One region of the Streptomyces sp. NPDC014894 genome, then DNA from elsewhere that is predicted to be linked to it. Evidence: riboswitches for the same ligand, from Rfam matches in the RefSeq annotation. Region 1 holds a riboswitch; the other holds the start of a gene.
The links. Region 1 has a riboswitch for cyclic di-AMP ahead of ACF089_RS24740 (transglycosylase family protein). Riboswitches for the same ligand answer to the same signal wherever they lie in the genome.
Positions count from the first base shown of each region.

Region 2: it holds a riboswitch for cyclic di-AMP, as region 1 does, so the genes downstream of both, ACF089_RS16330 (M23 family metallopeptidase) here and ACF089_RS24740 (transglycosylase family protein) in region 1, are expected to answer to the same signal.

Region 1 covers NZ_JBIBWD010000010.1:253,075-260,161, reverse strand. Annotated here, with positions in the region: gene ACF089_RS24755 (DUF501 domain-containing protein) at 1-421, opposite strand, end outside; gene ACF089_RS24750 (septum formation initiator family protein) at 518-988, opposite strand; gene eno (phosphopyruvate hydratase) at 1,155-2,441, opposite strand; gene ACF089_RS24740 (transglycosylase family protein) at 2,749-3,489, opposite strand; cyclic di-AMP (ydaO/yuaA leader) riboswitch at 3,493-3,666, opposite strand; gene ACF089_RS24735 (transglycosylase family protein) at 3,928-4,971, opposite strand; gene ACF089_RS24730 (cytochrome P450) at 5,155-6,408, opposite strand; gene ACF089_RS24725 (nucleoside triphosphate pyrophosphohydrolase) at 6,979-7,087, opposite strand, start outside.
Region 2 covers NZ_JBIBWD010000006.1:95,203-102,289, reverse strand. Annotated here, with positions in the region: gene ACF089_RS16345 (GNAT family N-acetyltransferase) at 1-433, opposite strand, end outside; gene ACF089_RS16340 (HPr family phosphocarrier protein) at 515-796, shown strand; gene ACF089_RS16335 (GntR family transcriptional regulator) at 988-1,641, opposite strand; gene ACF089_RS16330 (M23 family metallopeptidase) at 1,860-2,636, opposite strand; cyclic di-AMP (ydaO/yuaA leader) riboswitch at 2,650-2,811, opposite strand; gene ACF089_RS16325 (M16 family metallopeptidase) at 3,021-4,388, opposite strand; gene ACF089_RS16320 (M16 family metallopeptidase) at 4,415-5,824, opposite strand; gene ACF089_RS16315 (DNA topoisomerase (ATP-hydrolyzing) subunit A) at 6,053-7,087, shown strand, end outside.

The DNA of each region.
Region 1 (7,087 bases):
GCGAGTGGCCGACCAGGACGTGCAGACACTTCACCCGGTCGGGCATGCCGCCCGCGCTGGGGAAGCCCTGGAGCACCTCGATCTCGTCGCGGCGCGCGATGTAGTCCTCGTGCGCCGCGCGGTACGCCGCCGCCAGCTCCGGGTCCGTCGCCAGCCGCTCGGTCATCTCCTTCATGACCCCGTTCGCCTCCAGCGTGCCGATCGCCGACGCGGCCCGCGGGCAGGTCAGGTAGTACAGCGTGGGGAAGGGGGTGCCGTCGGGCAGCCGGGGCGCGGTCTCGACGACGTCCGGCAGCCCGCAGGGGCAGCGGTGCGCGATGGTGCGCAGCCCGCGCGGCGGGCGGCCGAGCTGCTCTTTGAACGCCGCGATGTCCGCGTCGGTCGGCTCGGTGGGTGCGGTGTGGGGAGGAGGGGTTTCCATGCCTGCCTTGGCTCTAACAGTTCCGTGATTCTGCCCGGCGGTGCCGCCGGTGTGGTGCGGTGTCGCCGGTCCGGCCGGCGGCCGGGCCCGGCGGCGTCAGCGGCGGTCCGCGTCGTCGACGCCGTCCCAGACGTTGGAGTACCAGGGCCGGTCGGCCGAACCGTCCTCGGTGCGCCGCTGTTCCACGACGTCCGGGTCGATCATCGTGTATCCGGTCTCCCCGGGCAGCACATAGTGCAGATGCTCCCGGGCGAGCCGCCGGACGTACTGGTCGTCCGCCAGCCGGGCCTTCTCGTCCCGGAGGCGTTCGACCTGCTCCCGGGCGTCGGCCATCCGTTCGCGCTGCTCGGCCATGTCGCCGCGCTGGGAGACGTACTGCCGCATGGGGTAGGCCAGGGCCACGACCAGCGAGCAGACGATGAGCGCGAGGAAGGCCGCGCGCCCGGTGAGCCGGGAGCGGCGGGCCTGGCGGCGGGTCTGGGAGCGGTAGACACGGGCGGCGGTCTGCTCGCCGAGCAGCCGCAGCCTGGTCGCGGTGGAGAACCGGTCGCGGTTCTTCCCGGCCATGTCGTTCCGCCTCCCCTGCTCCCGCTCGGTGCGCGGTCCTCACGTACATACGTCCCCGGACACGGTACGGGACCGCGGCCGGGGACGTGTGGACGACGGGGCTGGACGACGGGCCGCCCCGCCGTCCGGGCCGGTCCCGGGGGCCGCCGCCGGCCCCCGGGGCGGATCAGCCCTTGAAGCGGGGGAACGCGCTCCGCCCGGCGTACACCGCGGCGTCGTCGAGGATCTCCTCGATGCGCAGCAGCTGGTTGTACTTGGCGACGCGCTCGGAGCGGGCCGGGGCGCCGGTCTTGATCTGGCCGCAGTTGGTGGCGACGGCCAGGTCGGCGATGGTGACGTCCTCGGTCTCGCCGGAGCGGTGGGACATCATGCACTTGAAGCCGTTGCGCTGGGCCAGCTCGACGGCGTCCAGGGTCTCGGTCAGCGAGCCGATCTGGTTGACCTTGACGAGGAGGGCGTTGGCGGCGCCTTCCTCGATGCCGCGGCCCAGACGCTCCGGGTTGGTGACGAAGAGGTCGTCGCCGACGATCTGGACCTTGGAGCCCAGCTTGTCGGTGAGGGCCTTCCAGCCGTCCCAGTCGTCCTCGAAGAGCGGGTCCTCGATGGAGACCAGCGGGTAGGCCGCGACCAGCTCCTCGTAGTACTCGGTCATCTCGGCGGCCGAGCGGGACTTGCCCTCGAACGCGTAGACGCCGTCCTTGTAGAACTCGGAGGCGGCGACGTCGAGCGCGAGCGCGATGTCGGTGCCCGGGGTGTAGCCGGCCTCCTTGATGGCCTCGAGGATGAGGTCGAGCGCGGCGCGGTTGGAGTCGAGGTTCGGCGCGAAACCGCCCTCGTCGCCGAGGCCGGTGGACAGGCCCTTCTGCTTCAGGACCTTCTTGAGCGTGTGGTAGACCTCGGTGCCCCAGCGCAGCGCCTCGGAGAAGGACTCCGCGCCGATCGGGGCGATCATGAACTCCTGGATGTCCACATTGGAGTCGGCGTGCGAGCCGCCGTTCAGGATGTTCATCATCGGAACGGGCAGCAGGTGCGCGTTCGGGCCGCCGAGGTAGCGGAAGAGCGGCAGGTCGGAGGCCTCGGAGGCGGCGTGGGCCACCGCGAGGGAGACGCCGAGGATGGCGTTGGCGCCGAGCGAGCCCTTGTTGTCGGTGGCGTCCAGGTCGAACATGGCCTGGTCGATCAGCCGCTGCTCGGTGGCGTCGTAGCCGACCAGCTCGGGGCCGATCTGCTCGATGACGGCGAGGACGGCCTTCTCGACGCCCTTGCCGAGGTAGCGGTTCTGGTCGCCGTCGCGAAGCTCGATGGCTTCGAAGGCACCGGTGGAGGCGCCGGACGGCACTGCAGCACGACCCGTGCTGCCGTCGTCGAGGCCAACCTCGACCTCGACCGTGGGATTGCCTCGGGAGTCCAGGATTTCCCGGGCTACGACGACGTCGATGGACGGCACGAGCATCTCCTTCTGGGATGTGACGCGTGAAGTGCAGGGTCTCTTTGGCCTTGCGACAAGAGCCTAACCGGCGGGCGGGTCCCGCCCTGCGGATGCCCGCCCCCTGGGACGAAAAAGGGGGTGAAGTCCAGCTCCCGGGGACGGACCGACCCTGCCTACTGACTGGTAACACAAGAGAGCCCCGGTCCGCGCGTTCGGGGGAAGCGCGCGGACCGGGGCGTTCCGCGACCCGCGGAGGGGCGGGGCCACGGCTCGGGTCGTACGGTCGGGCGGGGCGGCCCGGGGCGCCGGCCGCGAGGGCCGGCGGGGTGCGTCAGCTCAGGTCGAGCTGCTGGCCCACGTAGATGACGTCAGCGTCGTCGACGATGTCCTTGTTCAGCTCGAAGAGCTTGGACCAGCCGCCGTCGACCTTCTCGGCCGCGGCGATGGTGCTGAGGGTGTCGCCGGCCTTGACCTCGTACTCGCCGTCGCCCTTCTGGTAGCCGCCGGCGGGCTTCGACTGCGGCTGCTGCGCGGGCTGCGGGGCGGCGGCCGGGGCCTCGGTGCGCTCGGAGCGGGTGGTCGGGGCCTCGGTGCGCTGCTCGGGCTGGGCCTGCTGCGGGGCCTGCTGCTGCGGGGCCTGCTCGGCCTTCGGCTGGGTCTTCGGCTGCGGGGCCGCCTCGGCGGAGCCGCCGCCGTACGCGGCGTTGGACAGGCCGACGCCGCAGCTCGGCCACGCGCCCTTGCCCTGGCCGGCGAGGACCTTCTCGGCGATCTGGATCTGCTGGGCCTTGGACGCCTTGTCGGCGGTGGAGGCGTACGCGGTGCCGCCGTAACCGGCCCAGGTGGAGGCCGAGAACTGGAGGCCGCCGTAGTAGCCGTTGCCGGTGTTGATGGACCAATTGCCGCCGGACTCGCACTGGGCGACCTTGTCCCACTCGGCGGCGGTGGCCGCGGAGGCGGTGGAGGCGCCGATCAGCGGGGCGGCGACGGCCGCACCGGTGACACCGGCGAACGTGACGATACGGACAGCCTTGGACGGGCGGCGGTGCTTGCCCTTGCCGGAAAACAGCATGGAACGTCTCCTCACCGACGCCTACGAGGTGAGCTGTCGGGTTCGGGCCAAGTGAGTTGCCCGGTCACGCGTCCTTGCGCGCGACTTCACCCCTAGCCGGTTCCCGCCGTCGGATTCGACGGCCGGCGCCCGGCGCTTACCTGGGTCCCCCGCTCCTGCCTTCGGCGCACTGAGCGTCGTGTTCCCCCGACCGACGGCAGGATTCGGCGTGACGGTCGTGGTGCCCGCGGTGGCGAGCGGTTCAGACCGTAAGCGCACCTCTCCCCGATGTTCAAAGGAGAACATCGGGGAGAAATCGCCCATCGCGCCACTCCGGTACCTTGCGTTTCCGCAGGTCGGGCCTGGAATGCGAGATTCCGGAAGGCTATGTGGGCCAGTTACCGCAAAGAGACCCTTGTCTCATTTGAGCAAACTAGGACAGAGGGCATCGAACTGCCCCTACTTCGAGGCGAGGTCGAGGTTCTGGCCCGGGTGGATGAGATCGGGGTCGGAGCCCACGGTCTCGCGGTTCTCCTCATAGAGGGCGTTCCAGCCGCCGTCCAGCTTCTGCGCCTGGGCGATGGCCCAGAGGCTGTCGCCGGGCCGGACGGTGTACGCGCCGTCCTTCTCCTCCGCCTTGCCCTCCGCGGCCTCGTCCGCCGTCTTCTCGACGGCGTCACGGGCCGGGGACTCGCCCCGGGAGGGGTGTCCGGCGTCCGCCTCGCGCTCGGCGACCGGATCGCCGGTCGCGGTCCCGTCCTCGGGTACGGCCGTCTCGTCCTGCCCGTCGGAGCGGGGCGGTCCGCCGGCGGCGGGGGCGCCGTCCGACCCGTTCCCCGCCTTGGCGTCGTCCGTACGGTTCGAGCCGGTCGCCGGCTCCTCGGCGGGCTCGCCCCGGTGCTTGCCGGAGCCCTCGGGCTTCCCGGCGGGCTTCTCGGCGGCCTTGTCGGCCTTCTCGGCCTTCTCGGTGGCCTTGTCCGCCTTCTCCGTGGCCTTCCCCGCCTCCTCGGCGGCCTTCTCCGTCTTCTTGGCGACCTCCCGGTCGGCGCCGGGGCCGGTGCCGCCGGCTCTGTCCGCGCCGCTGCCCACGCCCTGGGTCGGACCCGGGGCCGGAGCCTTCGACTCCTTCGCCGCGCGCTCGGCCTTCTCGGCCGGGCTCGGGGAGGAGGACGGCTCCGTGCCGCCGGCGTCGGCCCCGAGGGTGAGACCCGCCATCGCGGCGCAGGAGGCCCAAGCCTTCGCGCCCTGTGCCGCAAGTACCTTCTCGGCCACATCTATCTGCTGCGAGCGGCTCGCGAGGTCGGCGCGGGAGGCGTACTCCGTACCGCCGAAGGCCTCCCAGGTCTCCTGGGAGAACTGGAGCCCGCCGTAGTAGCCGTTGCCGGTGTCGGCGCTCCACGCGCCGCCGCTCTCGCACTCCGCGACCCGGTCCCATGTCGTGGACTCGACCGCGGCCGCCGAACCCGCGCCGAGCAGGGGGATCGCGATGGCCGATCCCGTCACCCCCGCCGCGACGACGAGAGCCGGAACCTGGCGGGGTCGGCGATGTCGCCCATTCCCGGAGAGCATACGGTTGCCTTTCGCCTGACTGCTTGAGACGGGGTGAACGTAGCCGCACTCGAACACGCGTCACAAGTCGATGCAGCGGAGATCACGCGAAAGTCACAATCCTGACGGACCGTCAATTCAACGCCCCGTGAACTCCACCGGCAGGGTCCGCAATCCACGCATAATCAGCCCTCCGCGCCATCGCAGATCCGCCGGATCCGCGGCCAGCCGAAGGTCCGGCAGCCTTCTGAGCAGGGTGGCGATGGCCGTCTGCCCCTCCAGCCGGGCGAGCGGCGCGCCGAGGCAGTAGTGGATGCCGTGCCCGTACCCCAAGTGCTGGTTGTCGCGCCGGGAAAGGTCGAGTACGTCCGGTTCCGAAAATCTCTCCGGATCGCGGTCCGCGGCGGCCAGCACCACGAGCACCGGATCCCCCGCCGCGATCCGCTCGCCGCCGAGGACCAGTTCCTCGGTGGCGAACCGCCATGTGGCCACCTCGACCGGCCCGTCGTACCGCAGCAGCTCCTCCAGTCCGGTCGCCAGCAGCCCGCTCTCGCCCGCCGCCAGGGACGCCTGGAGGCGCTCGCGCTCGGCCGGTTCGCGCAGCAGCGCGTAGACGCCGTTGCCGATCAGATTGACGGTGGTCTCGAAGCCCGCGAAGAGAAGAATGAAGGCCATCGCGGCGGCCTCGTTCTCGGTGAGATGCTCGCCGTGGTCACTGGCCCGGATCAGCCCGGAGATCAGATCGTCGCCCAGGTTCTCGCGTTTACGGTGAATCAGCTCGACGAGATAGCCGCGCATTTTCTTCACCGAGCGCGCGACACCGCCTCTCGGGCCGCCGCCGTGACGAATCATCATTCCGGCCCAGTCCCGGAAGTCATCCTGATCCTCCCGGGGGACGCCCAGCAGGTCACAGATGGCGTAGATGGGGAGCGGAAAGGCGAACTCATGGATCAGATCCGCCTCCCCGCGCTCGATGAAGCCGTCGATGAGGGTGTCGGTCAGCTCCTGGACCCGGGGTGCGAATTCGGCCACTCGGCGTGGAGTGAATGCCTTGGACACCAACCGGCGCAGCCGGGTGTGGTCCGGGGGGTCGATATTGAGCAGATGAGTCATCAGCTCGGCCTTGCGCTCCCCCGGAATACCGGTTTTGCCCTTGGCGTGCGCCGGCTCGTCATGATGCGCCGGATTCTTCGACAGCCGCTGATCCGCGAGCGCCTGCCGCGCGTCGGCGTACCGCGTCACGAGCCACGCCTCGACCCCGCTGGGGAGGCGGGTGCGGTGGACGGGGGCGTGGGTGCGGAGCCAGGCGTAGGCGGGGTAGGGGTTGGTGGCGAACTCCCACGTGAAGAGTTCTGGGGTGGGGGTGGGGGTGGGGGGCGGGGGGCTGCTCACCCCCCGACCGTATCCGCCCCGCGCGGGGCCTCGCCGACGCGGGGCTCAAGCGAACTCAGCCCCGCCGGCGTTTGCGCCGCAGGCCGGGCAAACCTGGCCCCGCCGGGATTGAGGCGCGGGGCTCAGGCAAACCCAGCCCCGCCGGCGATTGAGGCGCGGGGGCTCGGGGGCTGGCCCCCGACAACGGCCCGCACCCACGGGACCAGGTCCGTCCTCAAACGCCGGACGGGCTGGAACATGGGCCACAGGCCCCCACGACAGCCAGCACCCCACAGCACAGGTCCGTCCTCAAACGCCGGACGGGCTGGAACTTGCGCCACAGGCCGGGCAAACCTGGCCAGCCGGGATTGAGGTTCGGGGGCTCAGGCAGACCCAGCCCCGCCGGCGATTGAGGCGCGGGGCTCAGGCAGACCCAGCCCCGCCGGCGATTGAGGCGCGAAGGCTCAAGCAAACCCAGCCCCGCCGGCGATTGAGGCGCGAAGGCTCAAGCAAACCCAGCCCCGCCGGCGATTGAGGCGCGGGGGGTCGGGGGCAGGGTGCCCGGCGGTGGCACGGGTGGGGCGAGGGGGATCAGGAGGGGGAAGGGTGGGGTTCGGCGGTGCGGATGGCGGTGTGGTAGGCACGGGCGGCGGCGCGAAGGGCGGCCTCCGGGTCGACGCCGGCCGCCTCGGCCCGCACC
Region 2 (7,087 bases), on a different contig from region 1:
GCCGGATCCCGCGCTCCCGCGCCACCGCCGCGATGTGCTCCAGGAGCGCGGAGGCGACCCCGCGCCCCTGGTGGGCGTCCTGGACGAGGAAGGCGACCTCGGCCTGGTCGGCGGGGGCGCTCGCCGGGCGGCCCGAGGCGTCGATCCGGTCGTAGCGGACGGTCGCGATGAACTCCCCGCCCACCGTGACGGCCAGCCCCACCCGGTCCACGTAGTCGTGATGGGTGAACCGGTGGACGTCCTTCGCGGAGAGATGGGGGTAGGGCGCGAAGAAGCGGTAGTACTTCGACTCGTCCGATACCTGTTCATAGAAGCTGACCAGGCGCTCGGCGTCCTCGGTGGTGATCGGTCTGATGCGCGCGGTGCCCCCGTCGCGCAGCACCACGTCTGCTTCCCAGTGATCGGGATAGGTCTGCTCCGGCCGGCTGCGCATGCCGAAAGCGTACGACCGCGCCGGCGTCCCGTACCATGGGACGCTGGTCTAGACAACCGATTTATTGTGAAGGGCACCACCATGGCTGAGCGCCGCGTCAACGTCGGCTGGGCCGAAGGCCTGCACGCCCGACCCGCCTCCATCTTCGTCCGGGCCGCGACGGCCTCCGGCGTCCCGGTCACCATCGCCAAGGCCGACGGCAGTCCGGTCAACGCCGCCTCGATGCTCGCCGTGCTCGGTCTGGGCGCCCAGGGCGGCGAGGAGATCGTGCTGGCTTCCGAGGCCGAGGGCGCGGACGCCGCGCTGGACCGGCTGGCCAAGCTGGTCGCCGAGGGCCTCGAAGAACTCCCCGAGACGGTCTGAACCCCCGACCCGGACCGTCCCAGGGCGGAGCGAAGCCGTGATGTCCCGTACGCGGGACATCACGGCTTCGCTTTTTCACCCGCCGGCATGAAGAAGCGCGCTGTGCGCGAAAAGAATCCTCCCGGATATAGCGCGGTAAATCGCGCCCCCCCCTGTACCGGCTCTGTGTTAATTCCGGATGCGCTCCGTGTTCACATCGTGTTGCGCATTCCGGCGGGACCGGCCGGGCGCAGCCGGTGGGCCCCGGCGCCGCGCTCGACGTGCAGGGCGGTGAGGGTCCGGGCGCGCTCGGCGTCCCCGCGCGCCACCGCGTCCAGGATCGCGCCGTGCTCGGCCCAGGACTCCAGGGGGCGGTCCTGGCGCTCGACGGCGTACATCCAGGCGATCTTGTGGCGCAGCTGGGTGAGGAGCGCGATCAGCCCGGGGCTGGCGGAGGCCTGGGCGAGGGTCTCGTGGAACCAGCGGCCCAGGGCCCGCAGATCCTCGCCGTGGCCCCGGCGGGCCCGGTCCTGGCCGAGGCGTACCAGGCCGCGCAGGACCTTGAGGTGGGCCTCGGTGCGCCGGCGGGCGGCCCGGGCGGCCCCCAGCGGCTCCAGCAGGGTCCGTACCTCCAGCAGATCGGCGGCCTCCTGCTCGGTGGGCTCGGCGACCTGGGCGCCGATGTGCCGGCGGGTGACGACGAAGCCCTCGGACTCCAGGGTGCGCAGGGCCTCGCGCACCGGGATCCGGGAGACGCCGTAGCGCCGGGCGAGCTGTTCCTCGGCGAGTCTGGCGCCGCGCGGGAAGGCGCCGGAGACGATGTCGTCGCGGATCGCCGTGCGTACCGAGTGCGCGGGAATGCGCATGACCGAACCTCCGCTGTAATCCGCCGGAATCTCGTGCAATGCGGCCGGTGGGCCTTCCGTTTCGGCGACTCTATTGCAGCGGACCGTCATTCCCGACGGCTCCGGGAAATCCGGTGGGATCTTCCGGCGGCGGTGCGCCGGGGCACGCCGAAGGCCCCGGCGGCTTTCCGCTGGGGCCTTCGGAGAGGTACGGGGGTACGGGCGGGGCGCCCGCGGGGTCAGACGGCCACGCCCCGGGCGCGCAGATAGGCGAGGGGGTTGACGTCGGAGCCGTACTCGGCGCCGCTGCGGGCCTCGAAGTGGAGGTGCGGTCCGGTGGAGTTCCCGGTGGAGCCGGAGAGTCCGATCCGATGGCCCGGCGCCAGGCTCTGCCCGACGGCGACGCCGACCGAGGCCAGGTGGGCGTACTGGGTGTAGGTGCCGTCGTTCATCCGGATCACGACGTTGTAGCCGTACGCGTCGCCCCAGCCGGCCTCGACCACGGTGCCGGATCCGACGGAGACCACCGGGGTGCCGTGGGGGGCGTGGAAGTCGATGCCGGAGTGGCTGCCGGAGGACCAGAGGGAGCCGCCGGTCTGATAGCCGGTGGAGACGTGGGAGCCGGCGACGGGGAGCTGGAAGGAGTTGAGGCGCCTGCGCTCGGCCTCGCGCTCGGCGCGGGCCTCGGCCTCGCGGATCTCCAGGGCGCGGGCCTCGGCCCTGCGCTCGGCCTCCTCGGCGGCCTCGACCCGGGCGGCGGCGGCGCGCCGCTGGGTGGCGGCCTGGTCGGCGACCTCGTCGGCGAGGGAGTCCGCCTCGGCGTCGGCGGCGAGGATCAGCAGGGTGCCGGTGTCCTCCATGGACGCCGTGGTGGCCGTCTCGGCGGCGAACGCGGGGGTGGCGAGGGTTCCGCAGACTCCGCTGGTGGCGATGGTGGCGACTCCGGCGATGCTCGCGCTTCTGCGCGTCATACGGCTCGGGGCACGGTGTTTCCCGGTGGGGCGGGTCAACGCCATGGAGAGGCTGGTCCTTTCCTTCCTTCTCGCCTACCGGGTTAGCTGACGGGTTCGGAGCAGGAAGGTCTCCTACGGGCTCCTCCGCGCGGACGCGAAGGCGCTCGATTCACCCCTGGGGACCTTGGTCCCCGGCTCCCCGGGCTCGCGCCCTGCGGGGATTCGGCGATGGCTGCCCTTGCCGCGGGTGCGGCGTACAGCGGGCGAACAGCCGGACCGACGCTATGCGCGCGGACTTTCCATCGGCAAACAAGCGGCGTCTTTTGTTGCACATGCCACAGGACAGAAAGGAAGCTTCCAGGCGATGAACCGTCAAAAGGGGCATACAAGGATCAGATGGCGGAACCCCGGCCCTCAGGAGGGCCGGGGTTCCCTTCGACGCCTCAATCAGCCCGTGACGACGGTCACTTCGCCGATGCCGAGCGCCTTGACGGGCTCGGCGATCCGCGCGGCGTCACCGACGAGCACGGTCACCAGCCGGTCCTCGGGGAAGGCGCTGACGACCGCCGCCGTCGCCTCCACCGTGCCGGTCTCCGCCAGGCGTACGTACAACTGCGCCTGGTAGTCGTCGGGGAGGTGCTGCTCCACCTGGTCGGCGAGGGTGCCCGCGACGGACGCGGCCATCTCGTACTTCAGCGGCGCGACGCCCACCAGATTCTGTACGGCGACATCCCGCTCGGCGTCGGTGAGCCCCTCGGCCGCGAGGGTCCGCAGCACGGTCCAGAGGTCCTCCAGCGCCGGGCCGGTGTTCGGCGTGTCCACCGAGCCGCTGATGCCGAGCAGCGAGGCGCCCGTCCCGTCGGGGGCGGAGCGCAGCACCTGGCCGAAGGCGCGTACGCCGTAGGTGTAGCCCTTCTCCTCGCGCAGCACCTTGTCGAGCCGGGAGGTGAGGGTGCCGCCGAGGCAGTACGCGCCGAGCACCTGGGCGGGCCAGACGCGGTCGTGGCGGTCGGGGCCGACCCGGCCGATCAGCAGCTGGGTCTGCACCGCGCCGGGGCGGTCCACGATGACGACCCGGCCGGTGTCGTCGGCGACGGCCGCCGGGACGGGGCGCGGCGCGGCGGTGTTCCCCGTCCAGTCGCCGAGGGTCTCCGCGAGCACGGCGTCGAGGTCGACCCCGGTCAGATCGCCGACGACGACCGCGGTCGCGGTGGCGGGGCGGACGTACGCGTCGAAGAAGGCGCGCACGGCGGCGGAGTCGATCCGGGCGACGGTCTCCTCGGTGCCCTGCCGGGGGCGGGACATCCGCAGGGAGGCCGGGAAGAGCTGCCGGTACAGCTCCTTGGCGGCCCGGCGGCCCGGGTTGGCGCTCTCGTGCGGGATCTCGTCCAGCCGGTTGCGCACCAGCCGCTCGATCTCGCTGTCGAGGAAGGCGGGCGCGCGCAGGGCCTCGGCGAGCAGCCCGAGCGCCTTGGGCAGCCGGGAGACCGGGACCTCCAGGGAGACCCGGACGCCGGAGTGGTCGGCGTGCGCGTCGAGCGTGGCGCCGCAGCGCTCCAGCTCGGCGGCGAACTCCTCGGCGGAGCGCTTGTCGGTGCCCTCGGAGAGGGCGCGCGCCATGATGGTGGCGACGCCGTCGAGGCCCTCGGGCTCGGCGTCGAGCGGGGCGTCGAGGGAGATCTCGACCGCGACGACCTGCTGTCCGGGGCGGTGACAGCGCAGCACGGTCAGCCCGTTGTCCAGGGTGCCGCGCTCGGGGGCGGGGAACGCCCAGGGCCTGGCCTCGCCCGCCTGGGGCTGCGGGTGGAACTCCATGCTGATCAGCGGCTCGGCGGTGTCGGTCACTGGCGCGCCCCTTCCTCGTCGTCGCGTCGCTCGGTCGTGTCGGGGCCCGCCGGGCCGCCGTCGGTCTGCCCGGCCTCGCCGGCCTCGTCCGCCTCGTCGTCGGCGGCGATCGGCTCGTACACCAGCACCGCCCTGTTGTCGGGGCGCAGCCGGGCGGCGGCGATCGCGCGGACCTCCTCGGCGGTGACGTCGAGGACCCGCTCGACCGCGGTCAGCGCCAACTGCGGGTCACCGAAGAGCACCGCGTAACGGCACAGTTCGTCGGCGCGGCCGGCGACGGTGGAGAGCCGGTCCAGCCACTCGCGCTCCAGCTGGGCCTGGGCGCGCTCCATCTCCTCCGGGGTGGGGCCCTCCGCGGCGAAGCGGGCCAGCTCCTCGTCGACCGCGGACTCGATCCGCGGCACCTCGACGCCGCCGGAGGTCTTCACGTCCAGCCAGCCCAGCGAGGGGGCGCCGGCCAGCCGCAGCAGCCCGAATCCGGCGGCGACGGCGGTGCGGTCGCGCCGTACCAGCCGGTTGTGGAGGCGGGAGGACTCGCCGCCGCCGAGGACGGTGAGCGCCAGGTCCACGGCGTCGCACTCGCGGGTGCCGTCGTGGGGCAGCCGGTAGGCGGCCATCAGGGCCCGCGCCGGAACGTCCTCCTCCACGACCTCGCGCAGCTGCGCGCCGATGTTCTCCGGCAGGGAGCCGTCGCGCGGCGGCTGCTTGCCGTCGTGGGAGGGGATGGAGCCGAAGTACTTCTCGACCCAGGCGAGGGTCCGCTCGGGGTCGATGTCCCCGACGACCGACAGCACCGCGTTGTTCGGCGCGTAGTACGTGCGGAAGAAGGCGCGGGCGTCGTCGAGCGTGGCGGCGTCCAGATCGGCCATGGAGCCGATGGGCGTGTGGTGGTACGGATGGCCCTCCGGGTAGGAGAGGGCGGTCAGCTTCTCGAACGCGGTGCCGTACGGGACGTTGTCGTACCGCTGGCGGCGCTCGTTCTTGACCACGTCGCGCTGGTTCTCCATCGACTCGTCGTCGAGGGCGGCGAGGAGGGAGCCCATCCGGTCGGCCTCCAGCCAGAGCGCCAGCTCCAGCTGGTGGGTGGGCATGGTCTCGAAGTAGTTGGTGCGCTCGAAGCTGGTGGTGCCGTTGAGCGAACCACCGGCGCCCTGCACCAGCTCGAAGTGGCCGTTGCCGTGGACCTGCTTGGAGCCCTGGAACATCAGGTGCTCGAAGAGGTGGGCGAGTCCTGTACGGCCCTTGACCTCGTGACGCGAGCCCACGTCGTACCAGAGGCAGACCGCGGCGACCGGCGTCAGATGGTCCTCGGAGAGCACCACGCGCAGGCCATTGGCCAGCCGGTGCTCCGTCGCTGTCAGGCCGCCCGAACCGGCCTGCGCTGTGGCCGTGTGACCCATGGGCATGTACGTCCCTTCGATCGCGATGCTGTGGGGTGTTGTTTTCCCAGCACCGCCACTGTATGCACGCGGGCTGACACCTGGCGAAGTTCCCCGGTTCCGGCCGCCGACTTTCCCGCTCCGGGCGGGCCCTCCCGGCGCGTGTTCCCGGGTCGCGTCGGGTGTTGTCAGTGGGACGGGCCACAATGGTCCGCGTCAGGTTCCGATCCGGTACGTGAAGGAGCAGCAGCCGCGATGGCCCGCCGCAGCACGAAAACCCCGCCGCCCGAAGATTTCGAGGAGCGGATTCTCGACATCGACGTCGTCGACGAGATGCAGGGCTCCTTCCTTGAGTACGCCTACTCGGTGATCTACTCCCGTGCCCTGCCCGACGCCCGGGACGGCATGAAGCCGGTGCAGCGCCGGATCGTCTATCAGATGAACGAGATGGGTCTGCGCCCCGACCGCGGCTATGTGAAGTGCGCCCGGGTCGTGGGCGAGGTCATGGGCAAGCTGCATCCGCACGGCGACGCGTCGATCTACGACGCGCTGGTGCGGATGGCCCAGCCGTTCTCGATGCGGGTCCCGCTGGTCGACGGCCATGGGAATTTCGGCTCCCTCGGCAATGACGACCCGCCCGCCGCCATGCGGTACACCGAGTGCCGGATGGCGGACGCCACCTCGCTGATGACCGAGTCCATCGACGAGGACACGGTCGATTTCACCCCGAACTACGACGGCCAGGAGAAGGAGCCCGTGGCGCTCCCGGCCGCGTATCCCAATCTCCTGGTCAACGGCTCGTCCGGGATCGCGGTCGGCATGGCGACCAATATGCCGCCGCACAATCTGGGCGAGGTCGTCGCGGCCGCGCGTCATCTGATCAGACACCCGGGCGCGGACCTGGAGACGCTGATGCGTTTCATCCCGGGGCCCGATCTGCCGACCGGCGGCCGGATCGTGGGCCTGTCGGGCATCAAGGACGCGTACGCGTCGGGCCGGGGCACCTTCAAGATCCGCGCCACGGCGACGGTGGAGGACGTCACCGCGCGCCGCAAGGGTCTGATCGTCACCGAACTGCCGTTCTCGGTGGGACCGGAGAAGGTGATCGCGAAGATCAAGGATCTGGTCGGCTCGAAGAAGCTCCAGGGCATCGCCGATGTGAAGGACCTCACCGACCGCGCCCACGGGCTCCGGCTGGTGATCGAGATCAAGAACGGCTTCGTCCCGGAGGCCGTGCTGGAGCAGCTCTACAAGCTGACGCCGATGGAGGAGTCCTTCGGCATCAACAAT